Regions from separate parts of the Aquamicrobium sp. genome, predicted to be linked through region 3. Evidence: riboswitches for the same ligand, from Rfam matches in the RefSeq annotation. Region 3 holds a riboswitch; each other region holds the start of a gene.
The links. A riboswitch is a leader RNA that binds a small molecule or an ion and turns the genes downstream of it on or off. The one in region 3 is predicted to bind cobalamin.
Positions count from the first base shown of each region.

Region 1: it holds a riboswitch for cobalamin, as region 3 does, so the genes downstream of both, M9945_RS05320 (TonB-dependent receptor plug domain-containing protein) here and M9945_RS02845 (TonB-dependent receptor plug domain-containing protein) in region 3, are expected to answer to the same signal.
Region 2: it holds a riboswitch for cobalamin, as region 3 does, so the genes downstream of both, metE (5-methyltetrahydropteroyltriglutamate--homocysteine S-methyltransferase) here and M9945_RS02845 (TonB-dependent receptor plug domain-containing protein) in region 3, are expected to answer to the same signal.

Region 1 covers NZ_JAMLIE010000001.1:1,071,092-1,075,255, forward strand. Annotated here, with positions in the region: gene M9945_RS05310 (cobyric acid synthase) at 1-4, shown strand, start outside; gene cbiB (adenosylcobinamide-phosphate synthase CbiB) at 1-956, opposite strand, end outside; cobalamin riboswitch at 1,155-1,367, shown strand; gene M9945_RS05320 (TonB-dependent receptor plug domain-containing protein) at 1,550-3,445, shown strand; gene M9945_RS05325 (ABC transporter substrate-binding protein) at 3,445-4,164, shown strand, end outside.
Region 2 covers NZ_JAMLIE010000001.1:1,153,895-1,158,058, reverse strand. Annotated here, with positions in the region: gene M9945_RS05660 (ABC transporter permease) at 1-51, opposite strand, end outside; gene M9945_RS05655 (ABC transporter substrate-binding protein) at 65-1,084, opposite strand; cobalamin riboswitch at 1,321-1,541, shown strand; gene metE (5-methyltetrahydropteroyltriglutamate--homocysteine S-methyltransferase) at 1,628-3,979, shown strand; gene M9945_RS05645 (nitrilase-related carbon-nitrogen hydrolase) at 4,038-4,164, opposite strand, start outside.
Region 3 covers NZ_JAMLIE010000001.1:574,482-578,645, forward strand. Annotated here, with positions in the region: gene M9945_RS02840 (gamma-aminobutyraldehyde dehydrogenase) at 1-599, shown strand, start outside; gene M9945_RS02845 (TonB-dependent receptor plug domain-containing protein) at 658-2,529, opposite strand; cobalamin riboswitch at 2,690-2,894, opposite strand; gene exbB (tonB-system energizer ExbB) at 3,097-4,164, shown strand, end outside.

The DNA.
Region 1 (4,164 bases), 500 kb from region 3:
ATGAGAAGCAGCGCCGCGCCGCCGAGAAGCGCGATCAGCAGCGCGTCGGCCGCGCGGTAGAGCGCGAGCGCGCGGCGGATGTCGGCCGGCGTCGCCTCGCGCCGCCCGCCTTCGCCCATGTAGCCGTCCTCGACCATGACGCCGCCATAGGCGCGCGGCCCGGCGAGGGCCAAGCCCAGCGCCCCGGCCATCGCCGCTTCCGGCCAGCCGGCATTGGGCGAGCGGTGGCGGCGCGCGTCGCGCCGCACGGCGCGCCACGCGTCCCCGGCCGAGGCGCCGCGCACCAGCGGGCAGGCGGCGACCACGAGCAGCGCGGTCAGCCGCGAGGCCGGCAAGTTGACGAGGTCGTCGAGCCGGGCGGCGGCCCAGCCGAACGCCTCGTGACGCGGCGTGCGATGGCCGATCATGCTGTCGGCGGTGTTGATCGCCTTGTAGGCGGCGCAACCCGGCAGGCCGCCGGCCGCTAGCCAGAAGGCCGGGGCGACGACGCCGTCGGAAAAATTCTCCGCCAGGCTCTCGATCGCCGCGCGGCACACCGCCGCCTCGTCGAGTGCCTGCGGGTCGCGGCCGACGATCCGCGACACGGCGACGCGCCCCGCGTCCAGCCCGTGCGCTTCGAGCGCCGACGCCACTGCGCCGACATGCGCGCCGAGGCTTCGCTGGGCGAACAGCGACGAGGCGATGAGTGCCGTGGCGGCAAGCCCGACGCCGCCGCCGAGCGCGGTCTGGACGCCCCATGCCGGAATGCCTGCGGCAAGGACGAGGACTGCCACCGTGAGGACGCCGCCGGCCCTGCGTCGCGCGGCGGGGAAGGCGGGATCGTTCAGCCTGCCGTCGAGGAAGGCGATCAGCCGGCCGATCCAGGTGACGGGATGGCCGATGGCGCGGAACAGGCGGTCGGGATAGCCGATCGCGGCTTCGGCAAGGAGCGCGAGGCAGGCGAGCAGGACGAACATCGGCGCGAACTCTTCTGCGAATCGGTGGTCGGTCGGGCGGCGGCGGCGAAGTCTACGCGCTTTCCTGCCGCGCCGATGCGGGGGCAGGGGAGCGTGCCGGCTCCGGCATCCGCCTGGGTGCACGGTTTCGCCCGCCGCTTTCCACAGGAACGGGCTTGCGGCGGAAAGAACCCGCCCGCCGGAGAGCAGGCGGAATTGACATTTTATGTGGTAAATGGTTTCCGTGTTTTCGGAAACGGTTCCGTTCACGGATGAAAAGGGAACACGGTTGGCCGCAAGGCCGAAGCCGGACTGCCCCCGCAACTGTAACCGCCGAGCTTTCTTCCATGACGCCACTGGCCCGAGGCCGGGAAGGCGGAGGAAAGCGACGACGCGGAAGTCAGGAGACCTGCCTTTTCCAGTCACCCATGCCGGGCCACGGGGTGTTGGCCAGGCGCGGTCGTCCGTCGCGGTGACACGGAAAGTCGTGTTGCCGCGCGCCGGAACGGCCTGAGGGTGGAGCCTTTCTCTCCAGCCTGTCGTCCTACCAGCCAGCGGCTGATGTCGAATTGCGGCGTGCCCTGATCGGGCCCGCCCGATGCAGGGGGATCAGGATGATCAGAACCATAGTCGCAGCGGGCGCATGCGCGCTCGTCCTGCCTGTCGTGGCGCAGGCCCAGGGTCTGCCCGACGCCGGCGGCGTCACCGTTCTCGACACGATCACGGTGACGACGCCGCTGCGCCGTGCCTCGTCGCTCGAGCGCACCACCTCGTCGGTGACGGTCATCGCGCGCGAGGAGATCGAGCGTTCCGCCGCCGTCGATCTCGCCTCGCTGCTGAAGACCCATGTCGGCGTGTCGGTCAGCCTGAACGGCGGCATCGGCGCGTCGGGCGGCACCGGCATGCGCGGCGCCAAGCCCTCGCAGACCCTCATCCTGGTGAACGGCGTGCGCATCAGCTCGGCCACCAACGGCTCGGTGTCGCTGTTCAACATCCCGCTCGAATCGATCGAGCGCGTCGAGATCGCGCGGGGGCCGCATTCGGCGCAGTACGGCGCCGACGCCATCGGCGGCATCATCAACATCATCACCGACCGCGGCGGGGCCTGCGCCAACGGCGCGGAGGCGTGCACCACGGTAACGGCCGGGGTCATGCATCCGTGGGGCGGCAGGCTGGCGCTCGACACGGCCGGGCGCAGCGCGGGCGGCTGGGACTATTCGTTCGGCGGCAGTCTGTTCGGCACGCGCGGCTACGAGTTCACCACGCCCCTGCTGCGAAGCCACGAGCCCGACGACGACGGCTTCGCGCGGGGTTCTTTCCACTATTCGCTGTCGAAGGACTACGACTGGGGCCGCATCTATTCCAGCGGCCTCGTCGCGCGCGCCCGCACCCAATACGACCACAACAGCCTCGCCCAGCCCAACGAGACCGAGACCGACACGCTGACCGGCAAGATCGGCGTCAGGCTGGATCACACGGACGACTGGAAGACGACGCTGGAGGTGACGGGCGGCGTCGACAACACTACCAACTTCCGCAAGGGTACGAATGTCGAGGCCGTGTTCGATTCCGCCCGCTTCGGCGTGCTGGCGCTCACGGAAGCCTCCTTCGCGACCGACATGGTCGACCATGTGCTCAATGTCGGCGTCGAGGCCTATCGCGAGCAGATCGACCCGACGGGCAACTACGCGCTGAAGCGGCGCGACCTCGTCGCCGCCTTCGGCCAGTACTCGCTCGAATATGGCGACCTCGTCGTCGATTCGGGGCTGCGCTTCGACTACAACGAGCAGTTCGGCGAGGCGACGACCTGGAATGTCGGCGCAAGCTACGCGCTGCTGCCGGAGCTGACCGTGCGCGCCTCCTACGCCACGGGCTTCCGCGCGCCGAGCTTCAACGACCTCTATTATTCCACCCCCGGCATCGGCGAGGGCAATCCCGATCTCCGGCCCGAGCGCTCCCGGTCGCTGGAGGCCGGCCTGAACTGGCGCCCGACCGCGCAAACCAGCCTCGACGTCAGCGTCTACCGCAACCGGATCAAGGACCAGATCGAGTGGAACCGGGAGAACTACCCGGCCTTGCCGATGTTCCCGGACAACATCGCCCGCGTCACGGTCACGGGCCTCGAGGCATCGCTCGACCATCGTTTCGGCGCGCGCTGGGGCGCGCGGGCGACGCTCGACCTGCGCCGGCCCATCAACGAGGAGACGGGCCGCTATGTCGACTATCAGGACCGCTTTCGCGCGTCCCTCGAGGTCGATTTCCAGGCGACGGAAAAGCTCTGGCTGAAGGCCGGCGTCTTCCATGTCGGCAAGCGGTCCGCAACGGTCAGCAACGCGCCGATGACCATGCCGGCCTACACCACGGTCGACGTCACCGGCATCTATCGCCTCGACGCGCAGTCCGAGCTCAAGCTGTCGGTCGAAAACCTGTTCGACAAGCGATATGAGCGCATCTACTACTACAACGCCATGGGCAGGACCATCAATCTGAGCTTCTCGCGGACCTTCTAATGAAGCGCACTCATCCGATACGCGCGGGACGGCTGCCCGCCCTCTTCGCGGCGTGCCTGTGGCTCGCCATGCCCGTGCCGGCGCAAGCCGCGCCGGCACGCGTCGTCTCGATCAACGTCTGCACCGACCAGCTCGCCATGCTGATCGCCGGCGAGGGCCAGCTCCACGCCGTCTCGGCGCTGGCGCGCGATCCCAACTCCTCGACGATGACGACGCAAGCGCAAGCCTACGCGGTCAACCACGCGCTGGCCGAGGAGATATTCCTGATGAAGCCGGACCTCGTCCTCGCCGGCACCTTCTCCTCGCGCGCCACCGTCGGCCTGCTGCGCACGCTCGGGATAACGGTCGAGGAATTCGCGCCGGCCCGCTCGTTCGACGACGTGCGCGAGAACATCCTGCGGGTGGGCGCGCTGCTCGACCGGCAGGGGCGCGCGGCCGCGCTGGTGGCCGAGCTCGATGCCGGCCTCGCCGCGCTCGCCGCCGAGCCGCCCTCCGGCCGCAAGATCGCGCTCTACGACGCCAACAGCTACACCACCGGAAAGGGCACGCTCGCCAATGAGATCTTCCACGCGGCCGGCCTCGTCAACGTCGCCGAGGAGATGGGCATCACCGGCAGCGGCCGGGTGCCGCTGGAGATGCTGATCGTGGCGCGGCCGGACATGGTGGCGACGAGCTTCCGCGACTACGGCGCGCCGGCGCTGGCGCAGGAGAACTTCGTC
Region 2 (4,164 bases), 580 kb from region 3:
CCACAGGAACCGCCCCGTGCGCCCGACCCTGTCCGACCATGCCGCCATCATCGCCTTGAGCTCCCTAGAGATAGAAGCCGTCGTCCGGCAGCTTGCCGCCGATGATCGCCGGATCGGCTTCGGCCAGCGTCGACAGCATCGCCTCGATGTCGGCGCGGGCTGCGCTGGCGCGCCGGGCCACCAGCTTGGAGGTCGGCAGCGAGGCGACGAGGATCGCCGCCGGCATCTCCAGCGCCGCGGTGGCGTCGGCGGCCGCCCGCGCCGGATCGGCGTTGACCGATGCCGTCGCCTCCTCGGCGATCTGCTGCAACGCGTCGGCGATGCCGGGATTGGCCTCCATGAACGGCACCGTCAGCGCCAGCCCTGCCTGCGGCAGCACGGGCGAGCCGCCGGTGGCTTCGGCCCACGCCTTCTGGACGTCGATGACGCGCCGCACCGCCTTGCCGCCGGCCGCGCCGCGCAGGATCGCGGCCGAGACGGCCGGCTCGGTCGACAGGACGGCATCGACCCGCCCCGCCATCAGGAGCTGGATCGCCTCGATCGGCGAGCCGGCGCTTTCGAGGGTGATGTCGGTGCCGGGCTTCAACCCATGATGGGCGAGCAGCCTGCCCATCACCAGGTCGGGCATGTCGTTGCGAAACGGAACCGCGAGCGTCCTGCCCTTGAGCGCCGGGATGCTCGACAGGGTCGGGTCGGCCGAGACGATATAGAGCAGGCCGTCGGTCATGACGTTGAGGAGCCGGACCGGCAGGCCGCGATTGTAGAGATTGGCGGCGACCTGAACCGGGAGGATCAGCGCCTGCATCGTGCCGGAGGTCAGGCCGGCGCGCATCTCGTCAGGGTTGCGCCACACCTTGAACTCGGCCTTGTCGGCGATGGCGGAGAGCTTGCCGGAGGCGACCGCGTGCGCCAGCGAGATGCTGGGGCCGGCCGGCGGGCCGTAGAGCGTCAGCGACGGCAGCTTCGCCGCCGACGCCCGGCGCACCGACGGCGGCAGCGCAAGACAGGCAGCGGAGGCGGCCGCGGCGGCGAGCGCCTTGCGGCGGGTGAGGACGGTCCGACCCGATGATGCTGTTCTCGACATGGCAAGCTCCGGAAGTTCGCGCGGCCCGACGCCTTCGCCGGGCCGATCCCTTATAAACTTGCATATAGAACTCCAGTTTGTCGCAGATCAAGCAACCTTCGCGTCCGCGACAATCTATCCATACCGATTGGAGGCCCTTCCGGCGGGCAAGGCGGGCACCGGAAATTTCTTCCTTCCGGCGTGATTTAAAGACATAAAGATTTCTTTATATCACATTGACAACCGCCCGGACTTCGATAGAGTGCGTCCGTCGTGGTTCTTCGGCAGGCACTCGTGCATGCCGAAGCAAAGAGGGAAGCCGGTGAGTCGCCCGCGAGGCGGCAAGACCGGCGCTGCCCCCGCAACTGTAAGCGGCGAGCCGTCATCCAATGACGTCACTGGAGCCAGCCGCTCCGGGAAGACGGATGAAGGCGAGGACCCGCAAGCCAGGAGACCTGCCACGGCGAGAAACATCCACGGGCGGGGTGTCCCGGTGGCATGCATGACGCGGCACGGCCGCCCTGCACGCTTTCGCGCCTCCGCCCCAACAATCGGGGTATGGTCATGTCGCTTCCGCAGAAAGTTCCCGTCGCAACGCTGGGCGTGCCGCGCATCGGCCGCCGCCGCGAGCTGAAATTCGCGCTCGAATCCTACTGGTCGGGCAAATCTTCCGCCGCAGCGCTGCTCGAAACCGCCAAGCGGCTGCGCGCCGCCAACTGGGAGGAGCAGCGCGCGCGCGGCATCACCAGGATCCCGTCCAACGACTTCTCGCTCTACGACCATGTGCTCGACACGATCGTCCTCGTCGGCGCGGTTCCGGCCCGCTACGGCTGGCAGGGCGGCGAGGTGCCGCTCGACACCTATTTCGCCATGGCGCGCGGCAGCGAGGGCAATGCCCATGCCGAATGCGGCAACGGCTGCGCCGATCCGGCCCATGGCCCCCACGATGGCGTCCCGGCGCTGGAGATGACCAAGTGGTTCGACACCAACTACCACTACATGGTGCCGCAGTTCTCGTCCGATCAGGCCTTCGCGCTGTCCTCGTCGAAGCCGGTGGACGAGTTCCTCGAAGCGAAGGCGCTCGGCATCTACACGCGGCCGGTGATCCTCGGCCCGGTGACGCTGCTCAGGCGCGGCAAGTCGCAGGAGGAAGGCTTCGACCCGCTGGCGCTGCTGCCGCGGCTGCTGCCGGTCTATGAGGAGCTGCTGCGCCGCCTGCGGCTGGCCGGCGCCGACTGGGTGCAGATCGACGAGCCGGCGCTGGTGCTCGACCTGATCCCCAACGAGCGCGAGGCGTTCCGCTTCGCCTATGAGCGGCTGGCGAAGGCCGCGCCGGACCTCAGGATCATGCTCGCCACCTATTTCGGCGCGCTCGGCGACAATCTCGACACCGCGCTTTCGCTGCCTGTCGCCGGCCTCCATGTCGATCTCGTGCGCGCGCCGGAGCAGCTCGAAGCGGTCGGCCGGCTGGCGCGCAAGGACCTCGTGCTGTCGCTCGGCCTGGTCGACGGGCGCAACGTCTGGCGCGCCGACCTTTGCGCCATCCTCGACCGCATCAAGCCGGTGGTGGCCGGCTGGCCGCTCGCCCGCATCGAGGTCGCGCCGTCCTCGTCTCTGCTGCATGTGCCGATCGATCTCGACCTCGAGACCGCGCTCGACGCGGACGTGAAGTCGTGGCTCGCCTTCGCGGCGCAGAAGCAGGGCGAGCTGGTGACGCTGTCGCGGGCGCTCGCGGAAGGGCGCAGCGCCGTCCTTGCCGCGCTCAAGGCCGCCTCGCAGGCCGCCGCCGCCCGCGCCGCCTCGCCCAAGGTGCACGACCCGCTGGTCGAGGGCCGCATCGCCGGCATCGGCGCGGCAATGAAAACCAGAGCCAGCGATTTCGCCACGCGCAGCCGGGTCCAGCGCGACAAGCTCGGCCTGCCGGCCTTCCCGACCACGACCATCGGCTCGTTCCCGCAGACGGCCGAGGTGCGCAAGGCGCGCGCCGCCCACGCCAAGGGGGAGCTGAGCCATCTCGACTACGAGGCGTTCCTCAAGCGCGAGACGGAAGCCGCGATCCGCTGGCAGGAGGAGATCGGCCTCGACGTGCTGGTCCATGGCGAGTTCGAGCGCAACGACATGGTGCAGTATTTCGGCGAGCAGCTTTCCGGCTTCGCCTTCACCAAGCATGCCTGGGTGCAGAGCTACGGCTCGCGCTACGTGCGCCCGCCGATCATCTATGGCGACGTCTCGCGCCCGCGGCCGATGACGGTGGCGTGGTGGCAATACGCGCAGTCGCTGACGCCAAGGCCCGTCAAGGGCATGCTGACCGGGCCGGTGACGATCCTCAACTGGTCGTTCGTGCGCGACGACCAGCCGCGCGAGCGCACCTGCCGCCAGATCGCGCTCGCCATCCGCGACGAGGTCGTCGACCTCGAGACGGCCGGCGCGACGATGATCCAGATCGACGAGGCCGCCCTGCGCGAGGGCCTGCCGCTGCGCCGTTCCGAGTGGAAGGCCTATCTCGGCTGGGCCGTCGAGTGCTTCCGGCTCACCGCCTCGGGCGTGGCGGACGCGACCCAGATCCACACCCATATGTGCTACTCGGAGTTCAACGACATCATCGACGGCATCGCAGCGATGGACGCCGACGTCATCTCTATCGAGACCTCGCGCTCGCAGATGGAGCTGCTCGACGCCTTCCGGAGCTACAAATACCCGAATGAGATCGGCCCCGGCGTCTACGACATCCACTCGCCGCGCGTGCCGGCGGTGGAGGAGATGACCGCGCTGATGACGCTTGCCCGCAAGCGGCTCGCCGATGGCCAGCTCTGGGTCAATCCCGATTGCGGGCTGAAGACCCGCAAATGGGAGGAGGTGCGCCCGGCGCTCGTCAACATGGTGGCCGCCGCAAGGCAGCTTCGCGACGCGGCCTGATCCGGTCGGGGCGACGATATATAAGAAGTGTGGACGGTACGCCTGCCACGCTTCTTTCTCAGGACGCCGGCGGGGCCTCATCCTCGGCGAATCCGGCCTCGTCGTCCTCGATGCCCACCTGCCGCGCGAAGGTGACGGCGCTGCGCGGCGTCTCGTCGACCACGAGGTCGAACACGTCCGGCCGC
Region 3 (4,164 bases):
CCGGGCAGGACTGCACCGCCGCCTGCCGCATCTATGCCGGCGCGAAGATCTACGAGAAGCTGGTCGCCGACCTGTCTGCCGCCGTCTCGACCATCAAATACGGCCTCGCCGACGATGCCGAGAACGAGATCGGCCCGCTGATCTCGCGCCGCCAGCAGGACCGGGTGGCGAGCTTCGTCGAGCGCGCCGCCGAGCAGAAGCACATCGAGATCACCGCCGGCGGCAAGCCGGGGACGGAGGGCTTCTACTACCAGCCGACCGTCGTCGCCGGCGCGTTGCAGGAGGACGAGATCGTGCGCCGCGAGGTGTTCGGGCCGGTCGTCTCCGTCACCCGCTTCACCGATGTCGACGAGGCCGTGAACTGGGCCAACGACTCGGATTACGGCCTCGCCTCGTCGGTGTGGACGAAAGATGTCGGCCGGGCGATGGCGACCGCCGCGCGCCTGCGCTACGGCTGCACCTGGGTCAACACCCATTTCATGCTGGTCAACGAGATGCCGCATGGCGGGCTGAAGCAGTCCGGCTACGGCAAGGACATGTCGCTCTACGCGCTGGAGGACTACACCGCCGTCCGCCACGTCATGGTCGCGCACGGGTAAGGCGCGGCGGGAATGATCCGGGAGCCCGCCCAAAGGCAGGCTCCCGTTTTCCTGAGGCTCAGAACTTCGCCTTGAAGCCCGCATAGGCGGCGATGCCGGGCGTGTTGTAGCCGCGGACGACCTGATAGTCCTGATCGAGCAGGTTCTCGCCGCGCAGATAGACCTCGGTCGACTCGTTCACCTGATAGGCGATCTTGGCGTTGAGCAGGACGTAGTCGTCGAGCTTCACGTCGGCATAGGCCGTCCAGTCGAAGTCGATGGTATCGGCGGCGTATTTCAGGTCCGCGCTGACGGTCCACTTTTCGGCGGGGCGCGCCGTTGCGGCGAGGGTGACGGCATGCCGCGGAACGCGCCAGCTCCGCGTCCCGTCCGAATTGCGCGAGTTCGTGTAGGTGTAGGAGCCGCCGAGGTCGAGCCAATCGGTCGCGGCGTAGGAGAAGGACGCCTCGACGCCGTCGGAAGTCGTCCCGCCGGCAACCTGATCGTAGTAGCCCCAGGGCGGCCCGCCGAAATCGTCGACCCAGAAGATGCGATTGTCGATCTCCAGATGGAAATAGGTGAGGTCGGCAACGAGGCGGCCATCGAGGAAGCGTTGTTCTACGCCGATATCAAAGCTGCGGCTCGTTTCAGGCCGCAGGGTCGGATCGCCGCCGTCCGAATAGAGCTCATAGAGGCTCGGAGCGCGGAAACCGGTCCCGAATGACGAGTGCAGCCGGGTTCCGGTCTGGTCGAACAGATAGGACGCGGTGGCGCGCCAGGTCGTGTGCCCGCCGAACATCGAGTGGTCGTCATGGCGAACGCCCGCTGTCAGCACGAGGTTGTCGACGGGCTCGACGACAGCCTGTACCCAGACCCCGGTAAGGTCGATCTTGCCGAGTGGGGTCCCGCCGCCCCCATCCTCGGCTTCCTGGCGCTCGTGATCGACGCCGTATTGCAACAGAACGCGATCCGTCGCCTCGAACGATCCCTGATAGTCGAACTTTTGCCGCGTGCCGATGAAGGAAGCCGGCGATCCGGCCCAGATGCTCTCCCTGTCGGATTTGAAGCCCTGTACGGAGAACGTGTTCTTCAATCGTCCGTCGAGCAGGTCGAGATTGAAGCCGACCCGGCCTCCCATCATCGTGGCCAGCTCATAGCTGTCGGCATCGTCGGCGCTGCCACCGTCGAACTCGGTCTTCGCATCGATATAGAGCAAGGACCCGAACACCGAGAACGCCTCGTTGATGCGGTGCTCGGCGGCGAGGTCGAAGGTCACGTTCTCGTAGCCGTCGCGCTCGGTGCCGCCGGCCTTCGCGGAAATGCCGTCGTTGCGGAAGCCGGTGACGTTGGCCGCAATCCTCGATCCGCCCTGTGCGCCGGCGAGGCCGTAGCGGCCGCGCACTGTGCCGAACGATCCGCCCTCGACGTGAACCGTATGGCTGATGCCGTCCTCGACCTCGCCCAGCGTGGTGATGTCGACGACGCCGGCGATGGCGCTCGAACCGTAGAGCGTGCTTTGAGAGCCCTTCAGTATCTCCATGCCGGTGACACCGCCCGACAGCAGATACTGGTACTGTGTCAGAACCTGCGTTCCGGTCGTGTCCGAAACGTCGATGCCGTTGTATAGCGTCTTCACATAGGCACCGCCCAAGCCGCGGACGGAGATGCCGGTCTGTGTTCCGATGCCGCCGCTGGAGGTCACCGAAATGCCCGGCAGCCGCGTCAGGTAGTCCGTGACCGAGACGAGCGATTTCGTCTCGATCTCGCCTTGCGTCACCTGCTCGACCTTGGAGCCGGTCTTGCTCTTTTCGGTCGGGGTGCGGTTGGCGGTGACGGTGATCGCCTCGAGGGTGGTGACGCCCTGCTCGTCGGTCTGCGCCGCGTCCTGCGCCTGCGCGGCGCCGGCCATCAATGCCAGCGCGCTGGCGGTGGAGATCAGAAACCTGTTCATGTCAGTCCCCAAAGGTGCTGGGAGGCGCGTTGGCCCCCGGGCTTTTCAAGAACCGCAAGGAAAGGAATTGGGAATTGAACCCGCCCCGGCCCGTTCGCATGCGGCAACACGTTCTCGTGTCACCGCTACGGACGGCCGCGCCTGCATGCCCCTCGCATGCGGACAGGGTGACTGAAGCGGCAGGTCTCCTGGCTTCCCGTGTCTTCGCCTCTCTCCCGCCTTCCCGGCCTTGCGGCCAGTGGCATCTGGAAGATGGCTCAACGGTTACAGTTGCGGGGGCAGCTGCGGATTTGGCCGGACAGCCCGGCCGCACCGCATTCCCTTTTCATCCACCTTTCGGCGGAACCAGCTTCGCCGACTTTGCTAGCGTCACTTCGCCGTTGCGTCAACGCGCGCGGCGTTCCCGCCACAATATTCCCGTAAAATTGGCTTCCAAAAGAAACATGATTGTTTTAGTCGTGTTTTGCCGCCGGCAAGGGCGGGCGAAGGTTGCATGTCGCGGCCGGATGTGAGAGGCATCCGCGCGAGACGCACGCCGGACAGTATGCGAAAGCGGAAAGTGCCAGAATGTCGTCTATCCTGTTGAAGAGTTCACGCTGCCGCCAGCCGGCCGGCCGGGTTTTCGGGCTGCTGCTTGCGGCATTGGCCGTCGCGGCCCTCGCCGCCGGTGTGCCGGCGCGGGCGCAGGAGGCGGCGCCGCCGGCGGCCGTCGAGCAACCCGCCCCGCAGCAGCAGCAACCGGCCACCGCGCCCGAGGCCCCGGTTTCCCAGGCTCCCGCGCCCCAGCAGCCGGCGGCCGGGACGCCTGCCCCGGCTGTCGACGCCGCTCCGCAGCAGGGCGAGGCGCCGTCCGCGCCGCCTGCCGGGCCCCCTGCTGGAATAGACGCTTCCGAGATCGAGATCGCCGAGGACGGCGCGCCGGCCGACGCGCGCGACGACACCCTGCCGCACGATTTGTCGCCATGGGGCATGTTCATGGCCGCCGACTGGGTGGTCAAGGCGGTGATGATCGGCCTCGCCTTCGCCTCGCTCGTCACCTGGACCGTGTGGCTCGCCAAGTCGCTGGAGATCGCCGGCGCCAAGGCCAATGCCGGACGCGGGCTGAAGCGCATCGTCCAGGCCGAGAGTCTGCCCGACGCCGTGCGCTCGCTTCCGGGCAGGGGCGGGCCGGCGGCGCTGATGGTGCGCGCCGCCGCGCATGAGGTGGAAGCCTCGCGCTCGACCCTGCCCTATGGCGGCGCGGCGGGCCTGAAGGAGCGCGTCACCTCGCATTTGTCGCGTATCGAGGCGCAGGCCGGGCGGCGGATGACCCGCGGCACCGGCATCCTCGCCACGATCGGCTCGACCGCGCCCTTCGTCGGCCTGTTCGGCACCGTCTGGGGCATCATGAACTCGTTCATCGGCATCTCTGAGGCGCAGACGACCAACCTCGCCGTCGTCGCGCCGGGCATCGCCGAGGCGCTGCTCGCCACCGCGCTTGGCCTCGTCGCCGCCATTCCGGCGGTGGTGATCTACAACGTCTTCGCGCGCTCCATCGCCGGCTACCGGCTGCTCCTGGCCGACGCCTCGGCCGCGGTCGAGCGGCTGGTCAGCCGCGACATCGACCGCCGCGCCGTGCCGGGCGAGGCCGGCGCG